Regions from separate parts of the Rhizobium sp. NFACC06-2 genome, predicted to be linked through region 4. Evidence: predicted binding sites of a transcription regulator. Region 4 holds the regulator's gene; each other region holds the start of a gene.
The links. Region 4 encodes PhoB, which activates phosphate uptake and scavenging genes when phosphate is short. Its sites were predicted from a motif close to TGTCATNNANCTGTCAT; they were not measured.
Positions count from the first base shown of each region.

Region 1: phnC (phosphonate ABC transporter ATP-binding protein) is a predicted target of PhoB. The motif match lies at 2,985-3,001, and genes of this name have one in related genera.
Region 2: F3H58_RS06190 (DapH/DapD/GlmU-related protein) is a predicted target of PhoB. The motif match lies at 6,054-6,070, and genes of this name have one in related genera.
Region 3: F3H58_RS05400 (esterase-like activity of phytase family protein) is a predicted target of PhoB. The motif match lies at 2,061-2,077, and genes of this name have one in related genera.

Region 1 is NZ_FMVA01000008.1:111,488-119,238, reverse strand. It holds gene F3H58_RS15250 (alpha-D-ribose 1-methylphosphonate 5-phosphate C-P-lyase PhnJ) at 1-727, shown strand, start outside; gene phnK (phosphonate C-P lyase system protein PhnK) at 724-1,500, shown strand; gene phnL (phosphonate C-P lyase system protein PhnL) at 1,505-2,212, shown strand; gene F3H58_RS15235 (transferase hexapeptide repeat family protein) at 2,209-2,826, shown strand; gene phnC (phosphonate ABC transporter ATP-binding protein) at 3,061-3,921, shown strand; gene phnD (phosphonate ABC transporter substrate-binding protein) at 4,007-4,912, shown strand; gene phnE (phosphonate ABC transporter, permease protein PhnE) at 4,983-5,969, shown strand; gene phnE (phosphonate ABC transporter, permease protein PhnE) at 5,969-7,318, shown strand; gene F3H58_RS15210 (DUF1045 domain-containing protein) at 7,590-7,751, shown strand, end outside.
Region 2 is NZ_FMVA01000002.1:357,909-365,659, forward strand. It holds gene F3H58_RS06155 (MFS transporter) at 1-701, shown strand, start outside; gene rnd (ribonuclease D) at 784-1,944, shown strand; partial or broken gene F3H58_RS06165 (hypothetical protein) at 1,995-2,243, shown strand; gene F3H58_RS06170 (adenylate/guanylate cyclase domain-containing protein) at 2,445-3,473, shown strand; gene F3H58_RS06175 (esterase-like activity of phytase family protein) at 3,627-4,985, shown strand; gene F3H58_RS06180 (YunG family protein) at 5,110-5,457, shown strand; gene F3H58_RS06185 (hypothetical protein) at 5,605-5,952, shown strand; gene F3H58_RS06190 (DapH/DapD/GlmU-related protein) at 6,108-6,740, shown strand; gene ppx (exopolyphosphatase) at 6,786-7,751, opposite strand, start outside.
Region 3 is NZ_FMVA01000002.1:210,735-218,485, reverse strand. It holds gene lon (endopeptidase La) at 1-1,210, shown strand, start outside; gene hupB (DNA-binding protein HupB) at 1,499-1,774, shown strand; gene F3H58_RS05400 (esterase-like activity of phytase family protein) at 2,128-4,326, shown strand; gene F3H58_RS27110 (hypothetical protein) at 4,531-4,668, opposite strand; tRNA gene F3H58_RS05390 (tRNA-Val) at 4,983-5,058, opposite strand; gene F3H58_RS05385 (hypothetical protein) at 5,076-5,417, shown strand; tRNA gene F3H58_RS05380 (tRNA-Asp) at 5,505-5,581, shown strand; tRNA gene F3H58_RS05375 (tRNA-Asp) at 5,621-5,697, shown strand; gene F3H58_RS05370 (NADH-quinone oxidoreductase subunit A) at 6,133-6,498, shown strand; gene F3H58_RS05365 (NuoB/complex I 20 kDa subunit family protein) at 6,489-7,073, shown strand; gene F3H58_RS05360 (NADH-quinone oxidoreductase subunit C) at 7,094-7,696, shown strand; gene F3H58_RS05355 (GFA family protein) at 7,693-7,751, shown strand, end outside.
Region 4 is NZ_FMVA01000017.1:15,440-23,190, forward strand. It holds gene apaG (Co2+/Mg2+ efflux facilitator ApaG/CorD) at 1-211, shown strand, start outside; gene F3H58_RS22470 (Hsp33 family molecular chaperone) at 261-1,250, opposite strand; gene argF (ornithine carbamoyltransferase) at 1,493-2,410, opposite strand; gene F3H58_RS22480 (aspartate aminotransferase family protein) at 2,468-3,667, opposite strand; gene F3H58_RS22490 (GcrA family cell cycle regulator) at 4,099-4,632, shown strand; gene phoB (phosphate regulon transcriptional regulator PhoB) at 5,014-5,697, opposite strand; gene phoU (phosphate signaling complex protein PhoU) at 5,728-6,453, opposite strand; gene pstB (phosphate ABC transporter ATP-binding protein PstB) at 6,550-7,365, opposite strand; gene pstA (phosphate ABC transporter permease PstA) at 7,380-7,751, opposite strand, start outside.

The DNA.
Region 1 (7,751 bases), on a different contig from region 4:
TGTGCAGGTAACCGCCTCCATTCTCGGCCCAGACGATGTGCTGAAGGTTATCGATCAGGGCGCCGACGACACGACCAATGCGGTTTCCATCCGCGCCTTTTTCCAGAAGGTAGCGAATGTTGCCGTCACCACCCGCACCAAGGATGCGAGCATCATCCAGACGCGGCATCGCATTCCCGAAGAAGAACTGCATTCGGGTCAGGTCCTCGTCTATCAGGTTCCCATTCCCGAGCCCTTGCGCTTCCTCGAGCCGCGCGAGACCGAAACGCGTGTCATGCACGCGCTGGAGGAATACGGCCTGATGCACGTAAAGCTTTACGAGGATATCGCCCGCAACGGCCGCATCTCCACCACCTATGCCTATCCGGTGAAGGTTGCCGGACGTTATGTGATGGACCCCTCGCCGACGCCGAAATTCGACAATCCGAAAATGAATATGTCGGACGCCCTGCAGCTCTTCGGCGCAGGACGCGAAAAGCGCATCTATGCCGTGCCACCCTATACCGACGTCGTCAGCCTCGATTTCGAGGACCATCCCTTCGAAATCCAGCGCTTCGACAAGCCCTGCGCGCTGTGCGGTGCGGAGAATGTCTATCTGGACGAGGTGGTGCTTAATGATAAGGGCGGGCGGATGTTCGTCTGCTCCGATACCGACCATTGCGAGGACCGCCGCGCCCATGGCCATAAGGGCCACCTGCTGGCGGATGTGAAGGAGGCCGCAGAATGAGCGACGCACCGCTTCTGAAAGTTAGAGACGTTTCCAAATATTACGATGACCGCGCCGGCTGCCGCCATGTCTCCTTCGAGCTTTATCCGGGCGAGGTGCTTGCCATCGTCGGCGAATCCGGTTCCGGCAAGACCACGCTTCTCAACTGCATTTCCACCCGGCTGATGCCGACGGCGGGCAGCGTGGAATATCGCATGCGCGACGGTTCGGTACGTGACCTCTACCATATGGGCGAGGCCGAACGGCGTTTCCTGATGCGGACCGACTGGGGTTTCGTGCACCAGAACCCGGCGGACGGGCTGCGCATGGCGGTTTCGGCAGGCGCCAACGTGGGCGAGCGGCTGATGGCCGTCGGCAACCGGCATTACGGCAATATCAGGCAATCGGCCAGCGAATGGCTGGAACGGGTGGAAATCGGCACCGACCGCATCGACGACCAGCCGCGCGCCTTTTCCGGCGGCATGCGGCAGCGTCTGCAGATTGCCCGCAACCTCGTCACTTCGCCGCGCCTCGTCTTCATGGACGAACCGACCGGCGGCCTTGATGTCTCCGTGCAGGCGCGCCTGCTCGATCTGGTACGCGGTCTGGTCAACGATCTCGGTCTCGCCGTCGTCGTCGTCACCCATGATCTGGCGGTGGCGCGGCTGCTTTCCCATCGCATGATGGTGATGAAGGGCGGCGATGTCATCGAACATGGTCTGACCGACCGGGTGCTGGACGACCCGCGCGAGCCCTACACGCAATTGCTTGTTTCCTCTATTCTGCAGGTTTGATGCCATGCCGACGCCTCTTATCGTTTCGGAAGTCTTCAAAAGCTTCACCATGCATCTTCGCGACGGTATCGAATTGCCCGTTGTGCGCGATGTCAATTTCTCCGTTTGCGGCGGCGAATGTGTCGTGCTCGGCGGCCCGTCCGGCATCGGCAAAAGCTCGATCCTGAAAATGCTCTATGGCAACTATGCCATCGACAGCGGGCAGATTCTCGTCCGTCATGAGGGCCAGGTCGTCGATATCGGCAACGCCTCCCCGCGCACGATCCTCGATATCCGTCACCGCACCATCGGTTATGTCAGCCAGTTCCTGCGCACCGTGCCGCGTGTCGCTGCCATAGATGTCGTCGCAGAACCGCTTCTGGCGCGCAAGGTTACCGCCGATGAAGCCCGCGAACATGCAGCCATGCTGCTTTCGAAACTCAACCTGCCACGGGAACTATGGTCGCTTCCGCCGGCGACCTTTTCGGGCGGCGAGCAGCAGCGTGTGAATATCGCGCGCGGTTTCATCACCGACCATGCGATCCTGCTTCTGGACGAGCCGACAGCCTCGCTGGACGCCCTTAACCGGCGTGTCGTCGTCGATATGATCGTCGAGAAAAAACAGAAGGGCACGGCACTGCTCGGCATTTTCCATGACGAGGAGGTGCGGGAAGCCGTCGCCGACCGCATTCTGGACGTCTCACAGTTTTCTCCCAGAAAGGCAGCGGCATGAGCGTCAAGGTCGGCCTGGAACCCGTCATCCATGAGACCGCCCGTGTCAGCAATTCCTCGATTGGCCGCTATACCGAAATTTCGGAACGCTGCCGCATCGAGGAAGTCGAGATGGGCGACTACTCCTATGTCATGCAGGATGGTGCGATCTGGTGCGCCACCATCGGCAAATTCGTCAACATCGCCGCTTCCGTCCGCATCAACGCCACCAATCACCCGATGCAACGGGCGACGCTGCATCACTTCACCTATCGTGCCCACAGCTATTGGGACGATGCGGAGGATGAGACGGACTTCTTCGCCGCGCGCCGCGCCAAGCGCGTGATCATCGGCCATGATGTGTGGATCGGCCATGGTGCGACGATCCTGCCCGGCGTCACGGTCGGAAATGGCGCGGTGATCGGGGCGGGTGCAGTCGTCTCAAAAGATGTCGCGCCCTATACCATCGTCGGCGGCGTGCCCGCCCGGCTGATCCGGGAGCGCTTCCCGGCGGAACTGGGCCGGCAAATGGATAATCTGAAGTGGTGGGACTGGGACCACGCGACATTGCGCGTCGCTCTCGACGATTTCCGTAATCTGGACGCCGAGGATTTCGTCGCGAAATATGGCGGATGAAATCTCCCTCTGCCGAACACCTGCAAATCCCGGGGCACCCCCGGGATTTTTGTTTATGCGATCACAAAAGACACGCGGATTTGAACGGTCCAAGATTCCTCCCGAAAGCTTTGTCGGCAAACAGGCGGACGCGAGATCCTTGAAATCTGTAATATTTTATTCATCAAACTGACATCCACACTTCACGCACCGCTGTTACGCCGAACCCCGTCAAAAAGAAGATTGGACGGGGAAATGAGCTTTCACCTGAAGCAAGTCACGCGCCGTTTCGGCAACCACACTGCGGTCGATTCCGTGAATGTCGAAATTCCGCAGGGCCAGATGGTCGGCGTGATCGGACGCTCGGGTGCGGGAAAATCGACGCTGCTGCGCATGATCAACCGCCTCGTCGATCCGTCCTCGGGTTCCATCCATTTCAACGACACGGAAGTTTCGGCGCTGAAGGGCGCGGCGCTTCGTAGCTGGCAGCGCGACTGCGCCATGATTTTCCAGCAGTTCAATCTGGTGCCGCGTCTCGATGTGCTCACCAATGTCATGCTCGGCCGCCTCAATCATCGCTCGACGGCGCTCAGCCTGTTCAATATCTTCACCAATGACGAGCGCCTGATGGCCATCGCCGCCCTGGAAAGGCTTGGCATCGAACATGTGGCCATGCAGGCGGCCGGCACGCTTTCCGGCGGTCAGCAGCAGCGCGTCGCCATCGCCCGCGCCCTGATGCAGTCTCCGAAGATGGTTCTGGCCGACGAGCCTATCGCTTCCCTCGACCCGCTGAACGCCAAGATCGTGATGGACGCGCTGCGCGACATCAATGAACGCGAGGGCATTACCGTTATTACCAACCTGCATACGCTGGATACGGCACGCAATTATTGCGAACGCATCATCGGCATGTCTCAGGGCCGCGTCGTCTTCGATGGAACGCCGGCGGAGCTGACGGCTGCGGCCGTCACGGAGATTTACGGAACCGATTCTCAAGGCTCGGGCATCGACGAGACCATGACCTCGACCAGCATCAATATTCCCGGCGCGCAGCTTCCCGCGCGTCCGGTGCAGCAATCTGCCGGCCCCGAACCGCTCGCTCTCGCCGGGCTCTGAGGAACCGCTCAGCATCGTTTGCGCCCGCGTCAAGGGCCGATACTTCACAACAAACTCCGGCTCGCCGGGAAACAGGAGAAAGTCCATGTTGAAGAAAGTCCTTCTTTCGGCAGTCGCGCTTGGCGTTCTGGCCGGTTCCGCCATGGCTCAGGACGTCAAGGTTCTGCGCATCGGTCTCGACGGCTCCGAAAACGAAGCCGACCAGATCCGCAACACCAAGTGCGTTGCCGATGGCCTCAAGGCCGCGACCGGCGTTGCCGAAGTTCAGGTTTTCCCGTCGCCGGACTATAACGGCGTCATCCAGGGCCTTCTCGGCGGCACCATCGACATCGCTTCCATGGGCGCGTCCTCCTACGCCAAGATCGCTCTTGCCGATCCGAAGGCCGTCGACCCGATCCTCACAACGGCCGGTGCTGATGGTTCGACCGGTTATTACACGATCATGGTTGCCCGCAAGGACAGCGGTATCAAGACGCTGAAGGATGCCAAGGGTAAGAAGATCGGTTTTGCCGACCCTGACTCCACCTCCGGCTTCCTCGTTCCGAACGTGGCTATCCCGAAGGAAACCGGTGTTCCGGTCAAGGAATACTTCTCCGAAACCGGCTTCGGCGGCGGCCATGAGAACCTCGTTCTCGCCGTTCTCGACAAGAAGTTCGACGTCGGCACCACCTTCGGTTCGGGCGTCGGCAAGTGGGAAGAAGGCTACACCGCCGGCAACCTCTACCAGATGGTCAAGAAGGGCAACCTCGACATGGACGATATCGTCGAAGTCTGGAAGTCGCCGCTGATCCCGAACGGCCCGCTGATGGTCACCAACAAGCTCGGCGACGCGATGAAGCAGAAGGTCGAAGACTTCTTCATGGAACTGCCGAAGAAGGACCTCGCCTGCTTCCAGGGTTTCACCCAGGGCAAGAACACCGCCTACATCAAGGTCGATCCGTCCTTCTACCAGACGATCATCGACGCACGTAAGTCCGTTATCGGCGGCTGATCCTGCGATCATACCCGGAAGCGGCGGTGCCTTGCGGCGCCGCCGCTTTTGCCAATAAAGGAAAAGCGGCATGGCGACCACACTGCATCATGGCACCCTCTCCCCCAAGGGATTGAGCGCATCGTCCCAGACGGTGATGCGTCATTATCAACAGCAGCTTGCGACAAGACGGATCTATACCGTTATTTCGCTTGTGATCTTCCTCGTCATCCTCGCCGCTTCCCTGAATTTTGCCAACGCGGCCAATTCTGGTAAATTCTTCGAGCGCCTGCCCTATTTCTTCGACTTCATGAAAACCTTCGTGCCGGACAGCCCGCTTGAAATTTTCCGGGCGATGTTCGACCTGCCGTCGCCCTATGCGGACGGTTCGCTGAAATATAATTACGTCGCGGATCGTGTTTACATCACTGACAGCTTCTACATCCCGCATTTCATCTATCAGCTGATCATCACGCTCAACATCGCGCTGGTTTCGACAATCATCGGCACCAGTTTTGCCTTCGTGCTGTGCTTTTTTGCCTCCACCAATCTCGTGGGTGCCGGGATCGTGCGCTGGGTCGTGCGCCGGGTCATGGAAGTGCTGCGCGCTTTTCCCGAAATCGTCGTCGCCGGGCTGTTGACCGCCATTCTATCCATCGGCCCTATCGCCGCGATCATCGCGATTTCTGTCCACACGATCGGTGCTTTGGGCAAGCTGTTCTTCGAAGTGGTGGAAAATGCCGACATGAAGCCGGATGAAGGCCTGCGCGCCGCTGGCGCCAACTGGCTGGAACGAGTGCGCTTCGCCATCGTGCCGCAGGTTCTGCCCAATTTCGTCTCTTACGCGCTGCTGCGCGCCGAAATCAACGTGCGCGCCTCCACCATCATCGGTGCCGTGGGCGGCGGCGGTATCGGCGAGGTCTTCCGCCTGTCGATCGGTAACGATCATGCGTCGAAGACCTATGCCATCATCATCCTTCTGCTGATTACCATCATCGCCGTCGACCAGTTTTCCGGCTGGCTGCGCCGCAGGCTGATCGGCCATCAATCCTTCGAATTCGGACGGGGAGCGGCCTGATGTCGTCCAGCTTCATTCTCAACACCGCCGACCGCGAGAGGCTGACGGCCGCGCATCCGCACGTGTTCAATCGCGGTTTCATGCAGCGATATGGTCTGCTCGTCGGCCTTCTCGCCGTCACCGTCTATCTGATCGGCTGCTTTTTCTTCTTCAATGTCGGCCCGGCCTTCATGCAGGGCCGGTGGGATCGTGCCTCGAGCTATATTCAGGACTGGTATTCCTGGCGTGCCCAGCCGCGCCTGCGTTTCGAAGACGGCAAGGTGGAGCCGCAATGGTCCAGCCGCGGGCAATATCCGGTCGATGCAAAGATCGACTGGCTGCAGCCCCTGTCGGGTGGCGGCTACAGCGTCGTTTATGCGGGCATGGAAAACCGCCTCGACGTGACCCCGACCCGCGTGGATGTCTATGTCGACGGCAAGAATTATCCCGTCATCATCAACGGAGAACAGGCCCGGGCATCCGACGATGTGCCGCAGGAAATCCAGCAGGACGGCAACAAGGTTCTCGTGCATTTTGGTTTTGCCGGTCAGGCGGAAATCCGCACCAGCCAGGTCTATGTCCAGCGTCGTTTCCTCGGATGGGCGAATTTCCTGTTCGACACCAAATCGGAATTCTGGGGCAAGGGCTATGGCGAACTCGCCGCTCTCGCGCTGTGGGGAGAAAGGCTGGATCCCGAGCGCTCCAATATCGGCCACATTGTGGATGATTTCCTCGACAACAGCGTCTGGCAACATGCCGATATTCTTTCGAAGCTGATGCAGACGCTGGTCATGGCCTTTGTGGGCACCCTGTTCGGCACGCTCGTCGCCCTGCCGCTCGCCTTCATCGCCGCGCGCAACATCACCGCCAACAAGGCTGCGAACTGGGGCATGAAGCGGCTATTCGACTTCCTGCGTTCCATCGACATGCTGATCTGGGCGCTGTTCTTCACCCGCAGCTTCGGGCCCGGACCGATCCCCGGCATTGCCGCGATCTTCTTCACCGATACCGGAGCGCTCGGCAAGGTCTATGCCGAGGCGCTGGAAAATGTCGACGACAAGCAGCGCGAGGGTGTCAAATCGGTCGGCGCTTCCCCGATTGCGGTCAACCGCTTCGGTGTGCTGCCGCAGGTCCTGCCGGTCTTCATTTCGCAGTCACTCTATTTCTGGGAAAGCAACACCCGCTCCGCCACCATCATCGGCGCGGTGGGCGCTGGCGGCATCGGTCTGAAACTGCTGGAGGCGATGGGCACCAATGCCGACTGGGACAAGGTCGCCTATATGGTCCTGCTTATTCTCTTCGTCGTTTTCCTGTTCGACCACATCTCCAATTCGCTGCGTTCACGCCTGATCGGCAAAACACAACACTAGGTCTGAAGGGATGGAATGACGAACCTCGTAACGATGTTCGTCATCTCCGCCAGACACCCGCGCAGTCCCGATTTATGCCGGTCGTATCCCTTCATCATCTCCGCCTGTGTCTTCAGCAGATTAGGAAGCTTGCCGCATTTCCAATGCGCTTTTCTCCCTCGGCATCATCATTCTGTCACGGAAACCAATTACCTCGCACTCCTGACCTTGCGGGAAGCTGGCGAGTCACGCCAAATAGCTTCTCATCCCTGGTCTCCCATGACACTGAAGAGTGCTTGCCGTGCGCTATGCCATCTATTTTTCTCCGGCTAAAGATCACCCGCTGACGGAGGCGGCGTCACGCTGGCTTGGCCGCAACGCATTTTCCGGCACGCTGCATGACGACCACGACGACTATGCCGAGATGACGGAGGAGCCGCGCCGTTACGGTTTC
Region 2 (7,751 bases), on a different contig from region 4:
ATCTCTTCGCGGTGTGGCGCATCTCGCCGCTTGCCGTCGTCGGCTGCGTGGCCGTCGGTCTCAGCATGGCGGCGTTTCGCAATATCGGCCCGATCTATGCCGAACAGATCGGCCTTTCCGTCACCGCCATCGCCACCTTCATGAGCGCCGGCATCATTGGCGGCGTGGTGCTGCAATATCCGCTCGGCGTCTATTCCGACCGTTATGACCGGCGCATCATCATTCTCGCCACCACGGCGGGCTCGGTCGTCGTCGGCCTGTTTCTCGCCTTCTTCGCCGGCACGGATGAATGGAGCAACATCATCGGCGTCTTCATCTTCGGCGCCTTCGCCCTGCCGCTCTATTCGCTGAGTTCCGCCCATGGCAACGACCATGCCAGGGAAGGCGAACACGCGATGATGTCGGCAGGACTGCTATTCTTCTGGTCGGTGGGCGCAACCGTCGGGCCGCTGCTCGCCTCCGTGCTGATCGACCAGTTCGGCCCGAAGGCGCTGTTCAGCTATACGGCAGCGATCCAGATCGTTTTCATCGCCTATACCATCTACCGGCTGCAGGTGCGCGAAGGTGTGCCCGTGGAGGAGCGGAACTGGCGGTTCAGCTCGCTTTTGCGCACCTCAGCCTATTTCCAGAAGCTCGCCGCGGCTCCGTCACCCAAAAAGGATGAAGCGGAGCCCCATCCGCCCGAGAAAAACGATCCTTGAGCCTTCAAAAGCGGGCTTTGTATTGACATGCGCCCGGCAAAGGGAAAGTAAGACGGATAATTTTCACGATTGGCCAATAACAATGATTGAAACGACTGCCGCCCTCGCCGAAGCCTGCACGGAACTGGCGAAATCGGAATTCATTACCATCGACACCGAATTTCTGCGGGAAACGACCTTCTGGCCGGAACTCTGCCTCGTGCAGATGGCAAGCCCGACGCTCGAAGTGCTGGTCGATCCGCTGGCGAAGGGTCTCGATCTGACCCCTCTTTTCGAACTGATGGCCAATCCCGATGTCGTGAAGGTTTTCCACGCGGCACGCCAGGATATCGAGATCATCTACCATCTCGGCGGGCTTATTCCGCACCCGATCTTCGACACGCAGGTTGCCGCCATGGTCTGCGGTTTCGGCGATTCGATCTCCTACGACCAGCTGGTGCAGAAGATCAAGAATGTGCAGATCGACAAATCCTCGCGTTTCACCGACTGGAGCCGCCGTCCGCTGACCGAAAAGCAGCTGGATTACGCGCTGGCCGACGTGACCCATCTGCGCGATGTCTATCTCTCGCTGAAGGCCCAGCTCGAGCGCGAAGGCCGCTCGCTGTGGCTGACCGAAGAGATGGATATTCTCGAGTCTCGCGACACCTATGACATGCATCCCGACGATGCGTGGCTGCGGCTGAAATCGCGCCTGCGCAAACCGACGGAACTTGCCATCCTCAAATTCGTCGCCGCCTGGCGCGAGCGTGAGGCGCGCTCCCGCAACGTGCCGCGCTCGCGCGTGCTGAAGGACGATGCGATCTTCGAAATCGCCCAGCAGCAGCCGAAGGACGCCGAGGCGCTGTCGCGGCTTCGCACCATTCCCAAGGGCTGGGAACGCTCCGCCTCCGGCACCGCCATCGTCGAGACGGTGAATGCGGCGCTGGCGCTGCCGAAAGAGGAAATGCCGAAGGCGCCGCGTCACAGCCACGCACCGGAAGGCTCCGGCGCTGCCGTGGAACTTCTGAAAGTTCTGCTGAAGCTGACGGCGGACAAGCATGGCGTCGCCGCCAAGGTCATCGCCAATAGCGACGATCTGGACAAGATCGCCGCCGAGGGCGAAAAGGCAACCGTGGCGGCGCTGACCGGCTGGCGGCGGGAACTCTTCGGCGATGTGGCCCTGAAGCTCATCAATGGCGAAGTAGCGCTGCGTTTCGCTGGCAAGAAGGTAGAGGCGGTGGAGGTTGCGGCAAGCGAGCCATAACAGCCCGCCGCTTTCCACCCCAACGGTGACGTCGTCGACCGCTATATCGCGAACCGAAAGGCATGGGTTGCGGATTGAGCGGCTGGAAGGAGAACATTCCCTTCGATGTCGACGGCCGCACCTGCGCCGCCATCACCTTCGCCCGCAAGGGAGAAACCCTGTTCGACCGGGCTTGGATCGACGGCAACCGGCTGCGTTTTTTTTCCGCCTTCCCCGTCAAATGGTCGAACCGCTCGCCAAATGACCGGCCGCAATCCCCGCTTGAAACTGTCTATTACAGAACATCCTATCAGGCGTAGAACGGCGGCAACGCCGATTTTGCGGCAACGGCGCAACAGCCTTACCAATCCTTCATGCAACCTTACCGATTGCTCACTTTTTGCGGCGCTTTTTCCACATTAATGTCGCATATGACCTGAACAGAAGCTTCGCCCGAAGGGAGCGGCCTGCCCTTCCTTGCCAAGACCAAAGCCTTCCCTTCCCGAGACCCAAGAACCGACATGAGAAAATTGCTGCCCATTCTGGATTACGTGGTGCTCTTCGTTGCCGTGGCCGGCAGCGGCGTGGCCTACGCCTTTCTGGAATATGGCGGCGGCGCATTGATCGGCGCGACCTATGCGCTGTTTGCCTGCGCACCCATCCTCGCCTTCGAGCGCGGGTACATCATGCCCGGCCTGTCGCGGCAGGTGAGCGCCCTGCCGACGCCGGCCTATATTGCCGTTGGCCTCGTCATCTATGCCATCCTCGTCTTTTGCGGCTTCGGGCTTGGCGGCACGATCCTGTGGTTGAGCGGGATATTTCCCGGCACCTGGAAACGCGCCGTCCATGCCGAGGTGCAGACGCTGATCTTCACCCTCATTGTCTGCGGCATCATCGTCTTCATCATGCGGGTGCGCGAGCTTCTCGGCCGCGATATCTTCATCGACCTCATCCTGGGGCGTTATCGCCGGCCGGTCAGTGAAGACCGCGTCTTCATCTTCATCGATCTCGTCGGCTCCACCTCCTTCGCCGAGACCCATGGCGACCTGAAGGCCCAGGAATTTCTCGGCGAAATTTTTGCAAGTTATGCCGCACCGGTCAGAAAACACGGCGGCGTCATCGACGACTATATCGGCGACGCCGCCATCATCACCTGGCCCTATCACATGGCGATCCGGCGGGCGGCCTGCGTGCGCTGCGTCTTCGATATTCAGGCGACCATTGAAAACACCCGCGACATGTGGCTTTCCCGCTTCGGCGAGGTGCCGCGCCTGCGCTTCGCCATTCATGGCGGGCCGGTCATCACCGCGGAAATCGGCGTCGACCATCACAAGATCACCTATTTCGGCGATACGGTGAACACGACCTCGCGGCTCGAATCGCTGAGCAAGATGCTCGGCCACCCGGTGCTGATTTCCGCCGACCTTGCCCATCAGCTGGTGCTTCCGAAGGGCGTGCGCAGCGAATATCTGGGCGAACATGCCGTCAAGGGCCGTGGCCAGACGCTCGGCGTCTGCACGCTCAGCCAATATCAGGCGCCTGCCGCATAAGGGCCACGGGCGCAAAAAAGCCGTGCGGCCCATTTGCCGGCGATGGCCGTCATCAAAATTCATCAAAGCTTCAAACGGCAATCACCTGCCTGTCATGCGACGACCCTATCGCGTCAATCCTGTCTTCAACAGGTATTGAGAGGGGTCTCCATCATGAAGCACATTCTTTTTGCACCTTTCGCGGTTCTCGCGCTCACCGGTGCGGCGCATGCGGCGGAAAAGGAGTTTCCGGCAAAGCTCGTTTCGCACGCCATTCTGCCTGCCAACACCATGATCGCCGCACCTGCCGATGCGCCGGAGCACCTCAAGACCTCCGCCAAATTCACCACGGCCGACCGCAAGCGCGCCGAGGGCCTCGGCACCGTGCCCGGCAAGGACGGCGTGCGCCTGACCGGCCTTTCCATGCCGTTCAACGGCCAGCCGATGCAGGGCTTTTCCGGCATAAGGGCGATGCCGGACGGTAGCTTCTGGAGCCTTTCCGACAACGGTTTCGGTTCCAAGCTCAATTCCAGCGACGCCATGCTGATGCTTCACCATCTGAAGTTCGACTGGGACGCCGGCAAGGTCAACGCGCTTGAAACCGTGTTCCTCTCCGATCCCGACATGAAGGCGCCCTTCCCCATCGTTCTGGAAGGCTCGAGCAAGCGTTACCTGACGGGTGCGGATTTCGACGTCGAATCCATTCAGCCGGTCGCTGACGGTTTCTGGGTCGGCGAGGAATTCGGCCCCTACATTCTGAAATTCACCCGCGACGGCAAGCTGACCGACGTGATCTCGACCAAGGCCGGCGACATCGAGGTGAAATCTCCCGACCATCCGGCTCTTGCCCTGCCCGGCAACCCGACACAGAAAATGCCGGCTTTCAACCTGAAGCGTTCCGGCGGTTATGAAGGCATGGCGCTCTCCAAGGACGGCTCGAAGCTCTATGGCCTGCTGGAAGGCCCGCTCTACATGGCCGACGGCCAAGTGGAAAAAACCGAAGACGGCGCGACCGCGCTGCGCATCATCGAACTCGACACCGCCAAGAAGGCGTGGACCGGCCGCAGCTGGCTTTATCCGCTGGCGGAAGGCGGCGAGGCAATCGGCGACTTCAACATGCTAAATGACACCACCGCGCTCGTCATTGAGCGCGACAACGGCGCCGGCACGGCCGACAAGGCCTGCGCCGACCCCAAGGCTCCGGCTGCGGACTGCTTCGCCCGCCCTGCCAAGCTGAAGCGCATCTACAAGATCGAATTCAACGACGCCAATGTCGGCAAGGCCGCCCGCAAGATCGGCTACATCGACCTGATGAAGATTTCCGACCCGGAGAACAAGAAGCGTCAGGGCGGCGGTAACGGCTATTACGACATGCCTTTCGTCACCATCGAGAATGTCGACCGCGTCGATGCCACCCATATCGTCGTCGGCAACGACAACAACCTGCCCTTCTCCGCCGGCCGTGCGCTGGACAAGGCTGACGACAACGAATTCGTCCTGCTGGAGGTCAAGGACCTGCTTGAGGCGAAATAAGACCAAGGCTGCTGTCACTTGCTTTGACGGCCGCGAATGATCCGGCCGGAGCGCCCGGCAGACACAAATGTCTGCATGGCGCTCCGTTCCGATTTTCCAGAGCTAGCGGAAAAGAAGACGTTTCATGCAGGACCATGCAGAAAGACTTTATTACGCCCTGAAGAAAAGCTGGTCGGGCGAGACGAGCGGCCTCTGGTCGCGCGAAAACCCCGCCAAGGGCCAAGGCAGCGTCACCGCGCTGGTGGTACAGGATATTTTCGGCGGAGAGCTTGCCAAAACCGCTGTCAGCGGTGCCGACCATTTTTACAATATCGTCGAAGGCACCCGCTGGGATTTCACCTTCAGCCAGTTCGATATTCCGGTCGGCTATCAGGACAGGCTTGCCAGCCGCACGGAAGCCATGGCGACGATAACGCCGCTGCAATATGCCTATCTCAGCGCCTGCATCCGCAAGGCGCTCGGGCACGGCTGAGCCGTTAGCAAAAGCGCATCGCGGCACGGTGGCCAGCCAAGTGTGTTGCGTTTCAAGACCACGATGTCAATCTTTCCCGCAAAGCAGACACAATCCTTGCGATAATATCGCCAGGTGGAATGGTTGCACCGGCTGGAGAGATATTCGATGAGTGAAAGTTGCCCGGTCCTGACACCGGCGGAACGGCAGGTACAGGCCATATTGGAGCGCACGGAAGCGGCGATGATGGCCACCATTCACGCAGCGCTCGAACGTGCCAGCAAAGAGGTCACTGAGGAATTCCGGGCCGTCGATTCAGACATGCAGCCACCGCCCCGCGACTATTTTGCCGCTGTCGCCCATCAGCAGCTCTTCCTGATGTTATGCGGGGCGGACCCGAAAACCTTCAAGGGCGGAGACCCCGAAATCGCCGGCCACATCATTCGGAACGCGCAAAACATTTCCGACCACTACTGGAAGAAAACGCCTGCCGCGGCGGATGTCCCCGGCAAGTGATACATTCCGCGTGAAGACAGGATTTCGTGTCACGCGGCATCGCGCGCGATCTGCGTTTTAGAAAAGATGCCCGGCCCGGCCGGATCCCTTTGGCCATTCCACGTCACAGCACCTTCATCATCGCCGGTTAAGCAGGCGCAAATCCGGAGGCTGGAATGGATTCGACCGCACAGATCAAGCGCCCGAAAATCGCAGAGACCGTCATCCATGCAACGGCGAGCATAAGAGATTCCAATATCGGCGAATGCTGCGAAATTCTGGCTGACACCTCCCTGCACAATGCGGAACTTGGCAATTACTCCTATCTTGGCCCCCGTTGCATGGTGGGCGATGCAACGATCGGAAAATTCTGCGCCATCGCCGCAGAGGTCAGGATAGGCGCTCCGAACCATCCGATGGACCGGCCATCCATGCACCGTTTCAGCTATTGCCCTGAATATTATTCTGCGGATGCCGTGCGCGATGACGCCTTTTTCGACCGGCGCAGGGAGGAACGCGCCGTCATCGGTCACGATGTCTGGATCGGTCACGGCGTTATCGTCTTGCCGGGTGTCACGGTTGGAGACGGGGCAGTGCTCGCCGCCGGCGCGGTCGTCACCAGAGACGTGCCGCCCTACACCATCGTCGGCGGCGTTCCCGCAAAGATCATTCGCGAACGATTTTCGCGGCCCATCGCGGAAAAGCTTGCATCAATCGCATGGTGGGACTGGCCATTCGAAACGATCATGGCACGGCTTTCCGATTTTCAGTCGAGCGACATAGAAGCCTTTTGCGAGCGCTGGTCCTAGCGGACGCAAGAACCGTCCTGTCGCGAAACAGAGACGCGCCGTTCGTTATTCGAACACGAATGCCAGCCGCTTGCCCGTCAGCTTCGCCAGTTGCTGCAAACGCCCGTCCAGCCGCTCGCCGGCGAAATCGCAATAATCGTGCGGCACGACGAATTCCAGATCGAGATCGGGATTGCTGGATTTGCGGAATTTGAGGTGGTCGACGACGCCCGGCATCGAGGCCGAGAAGAGATAGACGACGCGCAGCAGGCCGCCGAGCAATTTACCGAGTTCCTGCAACCGGTCACCCGCCATGGCGGCGAGCGGCTGTGTGGTGCCGTTGTCGTTCAGACCTTCGAAGCGATAATAATTGGCGAGCGCAATATAGGCGCGGCCGGGATGGGTGATCGCCACGAAGGAGGAATGGGCGATGATGTTGAGCGCCTGCAATCCGCGATAATCGGGATGGGCGCGCCAGCTGATATCGGCGAGAAGGCAGGCCGCCTGCCGGTAACGGCTCTCCTCTTCGGTCTCGTCAACGCCGAAGACCGGGAAGGTGCGGCCACTCCAGTCCGCCAGTTCGCGCGCATGTTCCGGCGAGCGGGCACGCAGAATGGCAAGTTCATCGGCTGCAACCAGCAGCGGGTCGGAATCCCGCTCTTCTTCCGTCAACAGCGAATAGAGATAACCTTCGCGCACGCCCTGCGCCGAGAAGGCGATCCTGGCCGGCTTCATCATTTTCAGAACTTCGCGCATGGCGATGGCGCCGAAGGGCAGAAGCGAGCGGCGGTTCTTGGAGACCGCCTGCCAGGCCGGATCCTTGCTATCCCGGGAGACGATGACCTCCTCGAGAAAATTCAGCATTTCCTCCAGCGGCAATTCATAGCCCTGCATCATATGCAGCGGATAGCCCGATATCTCCATATGCAGCTTGGCGATGTTTCGCCAGGTGCCGCCCACCGCGTAAAAGGTGCGCCCCTCACCTGCCGCCAGAAGCTTGGCGAAGGATTTGACGTGTTTTCTGGCAATCGT
Region 3 (7,751 bases), on a different contig from region 4:
CATGCCGGGCAAGATCGTCCAGTCGATGAAGAAGGCCAAGAAGGCGAACCCGCTCTTCCTGCTCGACGAAATCGACAAGATGGGCATGGATTTCCGTGGCGATCCGTCGTCGGCTCTGCTCGAGGTGCTCGATCCGGAACAGAACTCCACCTTCATGGACCATTACCTTGAAGTGGAATACGACCTGTCCGACGTGATGTTCGTGACAACGGCTAACACGCTGAACATTCCCGGCCCGCTGATGGACCGCATGGAAGTGATCCGCATCGCCGGTTACACGGAAGACGAAAAGCGCGAAATCGCAAAGCGTCACCTGTTGCCGAAGGCGATCAAGGAACATGCCCTGCGTCCGGAAGAGTTCTCGGTTACCGATGACGCCCTGATGGTCGTCATCCAGCAGTACACCCGCGAGGCGGGCGTGCGCAGCTTCGAACGCGAGCTGATGAAGCTGGCGCGCAAGGCTGTCACCGAGATCATCAAGGGCAAGGTCAAGTCCGTGGAAGTCACCGCTGCCAACGTGCCGGATTATCTGGGCGTTCCGCGGTTCCGCCATGGCGAGGCCGAGCGCGAGGATCAGGTCGGCGTCGTTACGGGTCTTGCCTGGACGGAAGTCGGCGGTGAGCTGCTCACCATCGAAGGCGTGATGATGCCGGGCAAGGGCCGTATGACGGTGACCGGCAACCTCAAGGAAGTGATGAAGGAATCCATTTCGGCGGCGGCATCCTATGTCCGTTCGCGCGCCGTGGATTTCGGCATCGAGCCGCCGCGCTTCGACAAGAGCGACATCCACGTGCACGTTCCGGAAGGTGCGACCCCGAAGGACGGACCGTCCGCCGGCGTTGCCATGGCGACCGCCATCGTCTCCATCATGACCGGCATTCCGGTCTCGAAGGATGTCGCGATGACGGGCGAGATCACGCTTCGCGGTCGCGTGCTGCCGATCGGCGGCCTGAAGGAAAAGCTGCTTGCGGCCCTTCGCGGCGGCATCAAGAAGGTGCTGATCCCGGAAGAAAACGCCAAGGATCTGGCGGAGATTCCGGACAATGTGAAGAACGAGATGGAAATCATCCCGGTGTCGCGCATGGGCGAGGTCATCAAGCACGCCCTTATCCGCCAGCCGGAGCCCATCGAGTGGGACGGCAGCATCGAGACGCCGGTGATAGCAACCGTCGAAGGCGTCGACGACGGCAGCCAGACCATCGCGCATTGATAATGCATCGTCGCGAGGGGCGGGAATCGCCTTTCGCGACGGCTGCTGCATAGATTCAATGTGTTAGGTGTCGGAAGGCGCATGTGGCGTAAAGCTGCGCACAAGTGATGCGAATTTGGCACTAATATGTGGAAGGCCGGCAGAAATGTCGGCCTTTTTTGTGAAAAAAAACGCAGACCCCTTGTTTTTCAGGCGATTCCAGCGCTTTTGGGTTGCTGCGCGCGGATGCGAACGTATTCTGCGCCGGCTTAATTTGAGTCGTTTCAAACCATTGAAAGGGGTGGAAACATGAACAAGAACGAGCTCGTCTCTGCTGTTGCCGAAAAGGCTGGTCTCACGAAGGCAGATGCTGCTTCCGCTGTTGATGCTGTATTCGAAACTGTACAGAGCGAACTGAAGAACGGTGGCGACATTCGCCTGGCCGGCTTCGGCAGCTTCTCCGTCAGCCGTCGTGAAGCCTCCAAGGGCCGTAACCCTTCCACGGGTGCTGAAGTCGATATCCCGGCTCGCAACGTACCGAAGTTTTCCGCAGGCAAGGGCCTGAAGGACGCCGTCAACTCGTAAGGTTTCCGGAAAGCTGCAACGCCCGGCGGCGGGCGGGCAGCTTTTCAGGTTCACGAGGAAACATGTTTTGACGCCCTGACGCCGTCACATCGCCGCCAAAAGCGGGCGGTGTTTCGAAAAACTCTTTTCGGACAGGCCGGGTTTTCCCGGTCAAGATGTGAATGAAAGCAGGGAAGCGCCTGTGTAGCTTCCATCCGGACACACGGCGTTTTTCGACGCGGAATGTGGGCATAAACACGAAAGCCCGGCCTTCCAGGCCGGGCTTTTTGATTCATCGGTCAGGAAGTGTCATGCCACTGTCATGTCTGTAACGCAGAAGCCTTGGGGTATTTTTGGACCCAAGGGGGATTAAAATGGCGTTCCGATTTTCTCAAATGGCTTTGACCGCCGCGCTGCTCACGTCCGCAGCCATCCCGGCTTCGGCCGAGCCGGTTTTCAACCGCATCGCATCTTTCCCGGTGGCGAAAAACCTTCCCGCGGACAAGGACGCCAAGTCCGTCACCTCGGCTGAAATCATAACCGCCAGCGAAGACGGCAAGACGTTGATATATTCGGACAGCCCGCTTGGCGGCATCGGTTTCATCGACATCACCGACGCCAAGGCTCCCAAGGCCGGCGGCGCGCTGCTGCTCGAAGGCGAGCCGACCTCCGTTGCTGTCGCAGGCCTCAAGGTTCTGGCCGGCGTCAATACGTCGGAAAATCGCGCCAAGCCCTCTGGCAAGCTGGTGACGGTCGATATTGCTACCAAGAAGATCGAAGCAAGCTGTGATCTCGGCGGCCAGCCCGATTCCGTCGCCGTTTCTCCGGACAAGACCTTCGCCGCCATCGCCATCGAAAACGAGCGCGATGAAGAGGTAAACGAAGGTGCCCTGCCGCAGATGCCAGCCGGTTATCTGGTGACTGTCGGCCTTAAAGACGGCGTTGCCGATTGCGCGACGCTGAAGAAGATCGAACTCACCGGCCTTGCCGAAATTTCCCCTGAGGATCCGGAGCCGGAATTCGTGTCGATCAACGCCAATGGCGAGATCGCGCTGACGCTTCAGGAAAACAATCATATCGTCATTCTCGACGGCAAGACCGGCACGGTGAAGACGCATTTCTCCGCCGGCAAGGTCGATCTTGAAGGCATCGATACGAAGACCGACGGCCAGTTGAAGTTCACCGACAAGCAGGAAGGCCGCAAGCGCGAGCCGGACGCCGTGAAGTGGCTGGACAATGACCGTATCGTCATCGCCAATGAGGGCGACTGGCAGGGCGGTTCGCGTGGCTTCACCATCTTCGACAAGACCGGCAAGCTCGTCTACGAATCCGGCGCCTCGCTCGAACACGCGGTTGCGGCCATCGGCCACTATCCGGAAAAGCGCTCGAAGGCCAAGGGCATCGAGCCGGAAGGTCTGGAAGCTGCGACCTTCGGCGACCAGAAATATTTCTTCGTGTTGTCCGAGCGCGCCTCTGTCGTCGCTGTCTACAAGGACACCGGCAAGGAGCCGGAACTGACGCAGCTCCTGCCTTCGGGCGTTTCGCCGGAGGGCGCTGTCGCCATCCCGTCGCGCAACCTGCTTGCCACGGCCAATGAGGTCGATCTGATCGAAGACGGCGGCGTGCGCTCGCATGTCATGCTCTATGAACGCGGTGAAGGTGAAGCAGCCTATCCGCAGCTCGTTTCCGCCACCGTCGATGGTGCACCGATCGGCTGGGGCGCTCTTTCGGGTCTGGTCGGCGATGCCGAAAAGCCCGGAATTCTCTATGCCGTCTCCGACTCGGTCTATGGCAACCAGCCGTCGATCTTCACCATCGATGCGACGAAAAAGCCCGCCACCATCACCAGCGTGCTGCGCGTCAAGCGTGACGGCATCGCCGCCCAGAAGCTCGACATCGAAGGCATCACGCTGGACGGCAAGGGCGGTTTCTGGCTGGCTTCTGAAGGCGACAGCGCCAAGCTCGTTCCGCACGCGCTCTATAACGTCAACGCCAAGGGCGAGATAAAGGCTGAGATCGCATTGCCGAAGGAACTTCTCGCCGGCGACACCCGCTTCGGTTTCGAAGGCGTGACAATGATCGGCAAGGGCGACGACGCGACGCTGTGGATGGCTGTGCAGCGTGAATGGGGCACGGACGAAAAGGGCTTCGTCAAGCTCGTCTCCTACAATCCGAAGTCCAAGGAGTGGGGCGCCGTCCGTTATCCGCTCGACAAGACCGAGGCAGGCTGGGTCGGCCTCTCCGAAATCGCCGCGCAGGGCGACTATGTCTATATCGTTGAGCGCGACAACCAGATCGGCGACAAGGCCAAGATCAAGAAGCTCTACCGTGTTGCAATCGCGGACCTGAAGCCTGGCAAGATCGGCGGCGACCTGCCGCTGGTGGCCAAGCAGGAAGCCCATGACTTCCTGCCCGATCTCAAGGCCCAGACCAATGGTTACGTCGTCGACAAGCTGGAAGGCTTCACCTTCGACAGGGCGGGAACGGCCTATGCCGTGACCGACAATGACGGCGTGGACGATTCTTCCGGCGAAACGCTGTTCTTCACCGTCAATATGAAGGCGATCAACTGATCGAGCCGACTGGCGCCGCAAATGAGAAAAGCCGGGCTATGCCCGGCTTTTCTATACGGCGAGGGGCCTCTTGGCCAGGTTTCCCGATCTTGCACGATGCCTGACGATGCAAGCCGTTAAAATCGGCATTGCCGCTTCGATATCGGATTGTGAAGGATTCGTCCGGAGCCATCCGGGAAAATGCTGCGGATCGATCGTAACGGATCACCGCCCCAGGGAATTCTTGCTTTTGGGAGTATCTTGTTTTTCCGAGTCCTGCTGGACCCAGCGGAAAAAAATATAAACAGGCAGCGCAATAAGCGCGAGTGTTACAAACGCGTCGATCGACATGGTTTCATCCATCAGTTCAACCGTTCATCATGAAACGGTGCGCAAACAATGCCTGAAATCTCTTTAGAAAGTCTGAATCTTCCTTATTTTCCGGTATGTTGCGGGGTGATACAGGGGGTGGTCAAGTTGTCGGAATTTGGAACACCAGTGCCGATTTGGCATGGCGTAACTGGAGAAAAGCGATTCCAGCGGTTGGGAATCATGACGACGCTCTACCGACCGTAGTGAGGGCAGGGGGATTCCGAATACTGGAGGGCTTATCGCATCGCGAAAGCACACACAACGTGTCTCGGTTTCAAGGGTGATATTTAAATCTTCGGGAAAAATGGTGGGCGATGAGAGACTCGAACTCCCGACATCCTCGGTGTAAACGAGGCGCTCTACCAACTGAGCTAATCGCCCTTCGCGTCTTGCGGATCATGTCCGCCGCGTCGGTGGCCGTGATGTATGCGGATCGGAAAAAAACCGCAAGGGCTTTTGTGAAGTTTTTTTGTTTTTTTTGCCGAGAGAATTTTCTGTCGCCGGGGGGGCGCGGGCAAAAAGCCGGGAACTGCGGGCTTTTTGCCCGAAACAGGACCCGAGGACGCCGTGATGGTCATGTGGAAATCCCGTTACGGAAGCCTGCGGCTGTGGACAAGTTTTCTGTTTTCGTTGGGAAAAGCCCGCAAAACAGGGCGTTTGCCGCAATCGCGTTCCAAGGCCTTTCGGTTTTTTCCGATCAAAATGAAGAAGCTTATTCTTTTGTCGTGAAACCTGCTTGACACCCCTGCACGAACGCCGTAGTTAGCCGCTCATCGAACAGCCGAGGCTGGTTCGAGCGGCGGGACTGGTTCCTGTCGTCAGGAGATGCGGGTGTAGCTCAGTCGGTTAGAGTGCCGGCCTGTCACGCCGGAGGTCGCGGGTTCGAGCCCCGTCACTCGCGCCATCCTGTCCCTCGGGAAACGCAGATGAATGTCTGTGGTGCGCGGGTGTAGCTCAGTCGGTTAGAGTGCCGGCCTGTCACGCCGGAGGTCGCGGGTTCGAGCCCCGTCACTCGCGCCATTTCTCTCTCCTGAAATGTCTCCTCAAAAACAGATCGACGCGCGATTTGCGTGCTCGTCTATTGACGATTCCAGCGCCTGATTCCGGGCTTTTTAAACGCGGTTTTTCCTGCATTTTTTAGTCAAGTTTCGATTCCCGAATATCGTCACTTCACCGCCATCCGGACGTAAAATTCGTGTGACTTTTTTGCGGTTGCGTCGTTCAATCGATTATTATTGTATTTGAGTGGCTTAGGCCGGAATTGTGGCCCAAATTTGCGTCAATTCCGGCAATATTGTTGCCAATCAATGCGGCAGGTGTCTTGAAATGGTGCCTAAACTCTTGCAGAGAGAGCGCGGCTGCGCTAACGACTTTGGCGTTGCAACATATTGTCCGCTCTTTGAGACTTAAGGTCACAAAGGCAGGCCCGGCACCCGGCCGGGCAGGGAAGAGACCATGACTGAACTCCTCAGTTCCTACATTCCGATCGCAATATTCATCGGTATCGCTCTCGTCATCGGCCTGGCGCTTCTCATTGCGCCGTTCGCTGTCGCTTACAAGGCGCCGGACCCGGAAAAGCTTTCTGCTTTCGAGTGCGGTTTCAACGCCTTCGACGATGCCCGCATGAAATTCGATATCCGCTTTTATCTGGTGTCGATCCTGTTCATCATCTTCGACCTGGAAGTCGCCTTCCTGTTCCCATGGGCGGTGTCTTTCGGCGAGATGGGCTGGTTCGGGTTCTGGTCGATGATGGTGTTCCTTCTCGTTCTCACCATCGGCTTTATCTATGAGTGGAAGAAGGGAGCGCTGGAATGGGCATGAGCCAGAACAACACCACGCTCGTTGCGCCGCAGCCAAAGGGGATCATCGATCCCTCAACCGGCAAGCCGGTTGGCAGCAACGACGCCTACTTCACGGAAATCAATGACGAGCTGGCCGACAAGGGCTTTCTCGTCACCTCGACCGACGAGCTGATCACCTGGGCCCGCACCGGCTCCCTGATGTGGATGCAGTTCGGCCTTGCCTGCTGCGCCGTCGAAGGCCTGATGCAGGCTTCCGGTCCGCGTTATGACATGGAGCGCTTCGGTGTCGCCCCGCGCGCCTCACCGCGCCAGTCGGACGTCATGATCGTTGCCGGCACGCTGACCAACAAGATGGCGCCCGCTCTGCGCAAGGTCTATGACCAGATGCCCGAGCCGCGTTACGTGATCTCCATGGGCTCCTGCGCCAATGGCGGCGGTTATTACCATTATTCCTACGCTGTCGTGCGCGGCTGCGACCGCGTCGTGCCGGTGGATATCTACGTTCCGGGCTGTCCCCCCACGGCGGAGGCGCTGCTTTACGGCGTGCTTCTGCTGCAGAAGAAGATTCGTCGTACCGGTACGATCGAGCGCTAAGGGCAAAGGACGGATTAAGAATGAGCGAAGCTCTCAACGATCTTGCTGCTTACGTTAAGGAAGCGCGCGGTTCCCTCGTGGTGTCGGCTGATATCGCCTATGGCGAGCTGACCCTGAACACGACGCCTGAAAGCGTGATCGCGCTTTTGACCTTCCTGCGCGATGACGTGCAGTGCGGTTTCGTCAACATCATCGATATTTGCGGCGTTGACTGGCCGCAGCGCGAAAAGCGTTTCGATGTCGTCTATCACCTGTTGTCGCCGCGCCAGAACCTGCGCGTGCGCGTCAAGCTGCAGGTGGCGGAAGACGAGGGCGTGCCGTCTTCGACACCCGTTTACATGGGCGCTGAATGGTTCGAGCGCGAAGCCTGGGACATGTATGGCATTCCCTTCGAAGGCCATAAGGACCTGCGCCGCATCCTCACGGATTACGGTTTTGAAGGCCATCCGCTGCGCAAGGATTTTCCGGTTACCGGCTTTGTGGAAGTGCGTTACGATGACGTGCTGAAACGGGTTCTTTATGAACCGGTCGAACTGAAACAGGAATTCCGCAATTTCGATTTCCTTTCCCCGTGGGAGGGAACCGAATATGTTCTCCCGGGCGACGAAAAGGCCAAGCAATGAGCCAAGCCCCCGCGACAGAGCATGGACAATGTCTTTGCGGCGCCGTTGGCTTCAC
Region 4 (7,751 bases):
GGATGAGGTCTATGGGCCGGGCGTTGTGGGTGAGAAGCCGCATCTGAAACCGGGCGACAGCTACGAATATTCTTCCGGCTGCCCGCTTGATACACCTTCCGGCCTGATGTTCGGCCATTATGAAATGGAAACGGAAAATGGCGAGGTGTTCAACGTCACCATACCCGCCTTTTCGCTGGATTCACCCGGCCTGATGCGGGTCCTGAACTGACATTCACCCGGCAATGAAAAAGCCGCGCCCTTCAGGACGCGGCTTTCATTCAGGCATTCTCAAATTCGCTGACATCGTAGCGATAGGTGGTGGAGCAGAACTCGCAGGTCACGGCAATGGCGCCGTCTTCCTCGCTTGCCTCGATCTCCTCGGCGGTGAAGCCGGACAGCACCCCCTTGATCTTGTCCCGCGAGCAGCTGCAACGGTCGAAAACCGCCTGCGGATCGTAGATGCGCACACCGCTCTCGTGGAAAAGCCGGAAGAGAAGACGTTCCACCGGCACCTGCGGATCGGTCAGCTCGTCGGTATCCACCGTGTTCAGCAGCGTTACCGCCTCGGTCCAGGCATCGTCTTCCTGCACCTCGTGACCGCCTTCATCGCCATCGCCGCCATGCAGGTCGCGCATGCGCAACCGCTCAGGCGCCTGCGGCAGGAACTGCGCGATAACGCCGCCCGCACGCCAGCCATGACGCGGCTTGCCTTCGCCATCACGGTCGAAGAATTCGGCAACGCCCAGCCGCACGCGGGTGGGAAGCTGTTCCGACTGGCGGAAATAAACCCCGGCAATGTCCTCCAGCGAGGAGCCATCGAGCGGCACGATACCCTGATAAGGCTGCATGCCCGCACCCTGATCGATCGTGAAGGCCAGAATGCCGTTGCCGAGCAATTGCTCCGGCGACGTCGCCCCGGCCGCAATCGCCTCCGCCAGCCGCTCCTCATCGAAACGGGCATAAGCGCGCATGCTTTCCGGCGCGGTGAAATCCGCAACCAGCAGGTCGACCGGGCCGTCACCCTTGGTCTGGACGGTCAGCTTGCCGGAAAACTTGAGCGACGTGCCGATCAGCGCCGTCAGAACGGTCGCTTCCGCCAGCAGGCGTGCGACCGCCGGGGGATAGTCATGCCGTTCGAGGATGGCATTCAGCAGCGGACCCACCTGCACGGCGCGGCCGCGCACATCCAGACCTTCGACCTGAAAGGGCACAACCTTGTCGTCGCCAGCAAAATCGAGATCGTCCAGTTCAACCGTTACATCTGCCATGTCATACTCCCTGGCGCAGCCGTGGCGCCGCTACCGTCCAAAAGTCCGGCTTTTAAAATGTGCTTTTTTCGCTTGTCGCACAGAGACCCGGGAAGAGAAACCGCTTCCGGGGAAAAACGTGCAAATCGTGAATGTGGCCCGCCAGCAAAACCGACGAGCCTCTTCGAAGTCCCACAGATGGTAATCTATGCGGTCAAGTTCAAGCACCCGGCGTGACGCGTGTCAGGCCGGGCGATTGCTCATCAAATGACGCCCATGCACCATGCGATGATGGACTTCTGCGCGTGGAGGCGGTTTTCCGCCTCGTCGAAGACGACGGATTGCGGACCGTCGATCACGGCATCCGTCACTTCCTCACCGCGGTGGGCCGGCAGGCAATGCATGAACAGCGCGTCTTTTTCCGCCTTGGCCATCAGGGCTTCATTCACCTGATAGGGCTGGAAGATGTTGTGGCCGCGCGCCTTGTGTTCCTGGTTCATGGACACCCAGGTATCGGTAACGACGCAATCAGCACCCGCAACGGCCTTGTCGGCGTCGTGGCACAGCATGATCTCGCCGCCATTGTTGCGCGCCCAGTTCAGGAACTTGTCATGCGGTTCGGAGCCCATCGGCACGGCCATCGTCATGCGGTAACCGAAACGGGCCGAGCCTTCGACGAAGGAATGCAGGACGTTATTGCCGTCACCCGTCCAGGCAATGGTCTTGCCTTTGACCGGGCCGCGATGTTCCTCGAAGGTCATGATATCCGCCATGATCTGGCAGGGATGCGTGTCGTCCGTCAGGGCGTTGATGACCGGCACGGTCGCGTGTTCGGCAAGCTCCAACAGGCGCGAATGATCCGTCGTGCGGATCATGATGGCGTCGACGTAACGCGACAGCACCTTGGCCGTATCGCCGATCGTTTCGGCGCGACCGAGCTGCATTTCCGTACCGGAGAGGAAAAGCGTCTCGCCACCGAGCTGGCGCATGCCGACATCGAAGGAGACGCGGGTGCGGGTGGAAGGCTTTTCGAAGATCATAGCCAGCATTTTGCCGGCAAGCGGCTTTTCCGCCGTTCCGGCCTTCGTGGCCGCCTTGCGTGCGCGGGCATCGTCAAGAATTGCCCGCAGGTCCTGCGAGCTGACGGCCGACAGGTCAAGAAAATGTTTAGGTGAAGCCATTTCAAACTGTCCCATGCTCGCGAGCCTCGGGGAAGAGGCCCGCCCTTTATTGTTTCCTCAGGCGATTTTTGCCTGTTTCGCTGTCAGGGAAGCGGCGGCCGCTTCCACGCGTGACAGACCCTCGCGGGCCTCTTCCGCCGTGGTGACGAGCGGCGGCAGAAGACGGATGACGTTGTCGCCCGCCGGCACACCCAGCAGACGCTCGGCGCGCATGGCCTGCAACAGCTCGCCCGATGGAACCTTGGCCTTGATGCCGAGAAGCAAGCCTTCGCCACGGATTTCCTCGATAACGTCAGGATAACGATCCTTCAGCGAAGCAAGGCCCTGGCGGAAGACCAGCGCGACATCACGAACCTTTTCCAGAAAGCCCTCGGAGAGGACGACGTCGAGCACGGCATTACCGACAGCCATGGCCAGCGGGTTGCCGCCATAGGTGGTGCCATGCACGCCCGCCGTCATGCCGGAAGCGGCATCCGCCGTCGCAAGGCAGGCGCCGAGCGGGAAACCGCCGCCGATACCCTTTGCAACCGCCATGATATCCGGTGCAACGCCCGTCTGCTCATAGGCAAAGAGCTTGCCCGTACGGCCAACGCCGGTCTGGACCTCATCGAAAATCAGCAGCATGCCATGCTCATCGCAGAGCGACCGCAGCAGCTGCAGGAATTCCTTGGCTGGCGCGCGAATGCCGCCCTCACCCTGAATGGGCTCGATCAGAAGCGCGGCCGTCTCGGCCGTGATGGCGGCTTTCAGCGCATCGACGTCACCGAAGGGCACCTGGTCGAAACCTTCGACCTTGGGGCCGAAACCTTCGAGATATTTCTGCTGGCCGCCGGCGGCAATCGTCGCCAGCGTGCGGCCATGGAAGGCGCCTTCGAAAGTAATAATCCGGAACTTTTCCGGATGCCCCTTGGAATAATGATAACGGCGCGCGGTCTTGATCGCGCATTCCAGCGCTTCCGCGCCGGAATTGGTGAAGAAGACCTTGTCTGCGAATGTCGCTTCCGTCAGGCGCTTTGCAAGCTTTTCCTGGCCCGGCACTTCATAAAGGTTCGAGACGTGCCAGACCTTCTCGGCCTGGGTCTTGATCGCCTCAACGAGGTGCGGATGGGCGTGGCCCAGCGAGTTGACCGCGACGCCGGCTGCAAAATCCAGATATCGTTCGCCGCTTTCCGTGAACAGCCAGACGCCCTCGCCTCGCTCGAAGCGCAGGGGGGCTCTTGCAAACGTATCGAACAATGGCGCGGCGGCTTCGGCCATGGCTGTATCACTCCTTGCGCGGATGCGCTGTCAGACGGTTGTCAATAGGCTTTCGGGGTTATCCCTTGCCTGAAAATCAAAAATGCCGCCTCGCGGCGGCAGGGGCACTATTGTCACTTCGCCTGCCGATGTCAACAAAAGTCCGCGTTTCCCGGGCTTCTCAAGCCCTAGTAGGCGGCGGCGAATGAGGCCCAAGGTGTTGCCTTTCAGACTCAACTCGCCAGCAAGTTGGGGAAAACCGGAAAATCGATTCGAGATGATTCCCGCGACTCTTGCCACGGAGTCTGCGTGGCACTAGGTTAATCGCTAATTACTAGACTGCATTGCGGCGGAACTAGTCACCAAAAATCAGGCAGAAACCACGCTCGCGGCACGCCCGCGAGACGGAGAGGGATTCTGCCGACATTATACGCGACGAGCGGAGAAGCGGCATGAACTGGACAGACGAACGGGTCGAAAAACTCAAGAAATTGTGGTCCGAGGGGCTTAGCGCCAGCCAGATAGCAGCACAGCTGGGCGGTGTGAGCCGCAATGCCGTCATCGGCAAGGTCCATCGCCTCAACCTGCCGGGACGCGTGAAGGCCGGCGGCCCGGTTACTTCGGCGCGTTCCGCGCCCAAGCGCACCGCTGCCCCTGCCCCGCGCGCGACAAATTTCGCGACCCGCGTCAGCGCAGCACCTGCACGCGCCTTGAACCGCTCGAGCGCGGCAACGGCGCTGCACGAGGAGATCGATATCGAGACCGCCGAAGTTCTCGATTACGTTCCCTCCAAAAATGTCGTGACACCGATTTCCCGCCGCCTGACGCTGACGGAACTGACGGAGCGCACCTGCAAGTGGCCGGTCGGCGATCCGCTGAAGGATGATTTCCATTTCTGCGGTTGTGAAGCACTGGAATCTTCGCCCTATTGCAAGTTCCATGCAAAGCTTGCCTACCAGCCGGTAAGCGAGCGTCGCAAGGCTTGAGTGTTGCGGCACGCATTCGACACTCAAAAACTACGGGCCTTCGGGCCCGTTTTTTTATGGCGGAATCCAAAGTGGTTCAGACGCGGAGCCCGCGTTGTTTAAGAGGCGCTCCCCATCCCTGTTCTTGCGCATTCTCCGGATGCAAAAACCGCGATAGGCCCTTGCGGCAAATGCTCTGAATTCGTCGGCGACGTGCCGCGCCTTCCTACTGTCAGGTTTCACCGCGCAATCCGGCTTTCAGCAGACCGTCTGTCACCTTCAAAAGAACGAGGATACGCACGTGCGGAAGGTTCAAAATCGAAAGGCCCGACACCGTTCCGGTCTCGGGCCTTCTGATTTTTAGGGAATTTACCCCGAGTGAAACCATTGGTTTCGGTTTTCTCAGGCTTCCATTGAATATCCGGCGCCACGCACGGTGCGGATGACATCCTGCATGTGGGAAAAATTGAGCGCCTTGCGCAGACGTCCGACATGCACGTCGACGGTGCGCTCATCCACATAGATATCGTGACCCCAGACGCCATCCAGCAATTGCGAGCGGGAAAACACCCGGCCGGGAGAGGTCATCAGGAATTCCAGCAAGCGGAATTCCGTCGGGCCGAGGCGCACTTCGCGGCTCTTGCGGTGAACGCGATGGGTCTCACGATCCAGTTCGATATCGCCGCATTTCAGCACCGAAGACAGAACCTCGGGGCGGGCGCGGCGCAGCATGGCCTTGACGCGGGCCATGAGTTCCGGGGTCGAGAACGGCTTGACGACATAATCGTCGGCGCCGGTGGCAAGACCGCGAACCCGTTCGCTTTCTTCGCCGCGCGCCGTCAGCATGATGATGGGCAGGCGCTCGGTTTCCGGCCGCATCCTGAGCCGACGGCACAGTTCGATACCGGAAACGCCGGGAAGCATCCAATCCAGGATAAGGAGGTCCGGAATACGTTCCTGCAGCCTGATTTCTGCCTCGTCTCCACGGGGTATCGTGTCGACGTCATATCCCTCAGCCTCGAGATTGTAACGAAGCAGGACGCTCAGCGCTTCCTCGTCTTCCACAACTGCAATCTTGGGCACCATATACTAACTCCGCAAGCCGCTGCCTGTCTGTTACTCGGTCACCGAACCGAGGGTGTTGGAACTGTCGTCCTTCGGACGCTCGCCTTCCGGCTGGCTGCCGGTGGTCATGTAATAGATCGTCTCGGCGATATTGGTGGCGTGGTCGCCGATACGCTCGATGTTCTTGGCGCAGAACAGAAGATGCGTGCAGGTGGTGATGTTGCGCGGATCTTCCATCATGTAGGTCAGAAGCTCACGGAAGAGCGACGTGTACATGGCGTCGATTTCTTCGTCGCGCTCGCGAATGGCATTGGCCTTCTCGGCGGAACGCGTGGAATAGACGTCCAGCACTTCCTTGAGCTGCACCAGCGCCAGTTCCGACAGGTGCTCGATGCCACGGGCGAGCTTGCGCGGCACGCCGGTGCCGGCAACGGCGATGACGCGCTTGGCGGTGTTCTTGCCAAGGTCGCCGACGCGCTCAAGGTCAGCTGCAATACGCAGGGTGCCGATGATTTCGCGAAGGTCTGCCGCCATCGGCTGGCGTTTGGCGATGGTGACGATGGCCTTGTCGCCGATCTCGCGCTCGGCGTGGTCGAGGATCGCATCGTCGGAAATGACCTTCTGGGCGAGCGCGGCATCGGAATTGACGAGCGCACGCACGGCATCGGCGCACATCTGCTCCGCAAGACCGCCCATTTCGGCGATGCGGCGCGTCAAAAACTTCAATTCATCGTCATAAACGGAAACGATGTGCGAATGGGTCGTTGTCTGTGTCATGGTCTAGTCCTCCGGCTTGGCCTGCATGCGCGTACCCGGAAGCGGGCACGGCAGAAGCACCAGTCTTGTTCGGTTTCGATAAAGCACCGGCCGGGATCAGCCGAAGCGGCCCATGATGTAATCCTGCGTGCGCTGGTCGTCCGGATTGGTGAACATCTTGTCGGTTTCGTTTTCCTCGACAAGATGACCAAGATGGAACATGGCCGTGCGCTGGGAAACACGCGCCGCCTGCTGCATGGAGTGCGTGACGATGACGATGGTGTAATTGGTGCGCAGCTCGTGGATCAATTCTTCGACCTTTGCGGTCGCGATAGGGTCGAGAGCCGAGCAGGGCTCGTCCATCAGGATCACTTCCGGGCTGACGGCAACGGCGCGTGCGATGCACAGACGCTGCTGCTGACCGCCGGAAAGACCGGTGCCGGATTCGTGCAGACGATCCTTAACCTCGTTCCAGAGACCCGCCTTCTGCAAGCTCTGCTCGACGATCTGGTCCATATCCGCCTTGTTGCGGGCGAGACCATGGATGCGCGGACCATAGGAAATGTTTTCATAGATCGACTTCGGGAAGGGGTTCGGCTTCTGGAACACCATGCCGACGCGGGCGCGCAATTCCACGACGTCAATCGCCTGGTCGTAGATATCGTCGGTGTCGAGCGTGATCTTGCCGGTGACCCGGCAACCGTCGATCGTGTCGTTCATACGATTCAGGGTACGCAGGAAGGTGGATTTGCCGCAGCCGGACGGGCCGATAAGCGCGGTCACCGTATTTTCCCGAACGTTGAGGTTCACGTCGTAAAGCGCGCGCTTTTCGCCGTAATAAACCGAAACGTCCTTGCCGATCATCTTGTATGAGACTTCATTCATTTTCTTGTCCAGCGCCTTTTCAACTGCTGCTTCCGACAACATGTTCATTGCTCAAGCTCCCTCTACCAGCGCCGTTCGAAGCGGCGACGCAACAGGATTGCGCCAACATTCATGACGATGAGGAACAGAAGCAGGATGATGATAGCGCCGGATGTCCTTTCGACAAAGGCGCGCTCGGCTTCGTTCGCCCACATGTAAATCTGCACCGGCAGGGCCGTGGACGGATCCATCGGCGTTGTCGGATAATTCGCAACGAATGCCACCATGCCGATCAAGAGCAGCGGCGCCGTTTCGCCCAGCGCGTGGGCGAGACCGATGATGGTGCCGGTCAGAATGCCAGGCATGGCGAGCGGCAGCACATGGTGGAAGATCGTCTGCATCTTGGAAGCACCGAGGCCGAGGGCTGCGGCGCGGATAGACGGCGGCACGGCTTT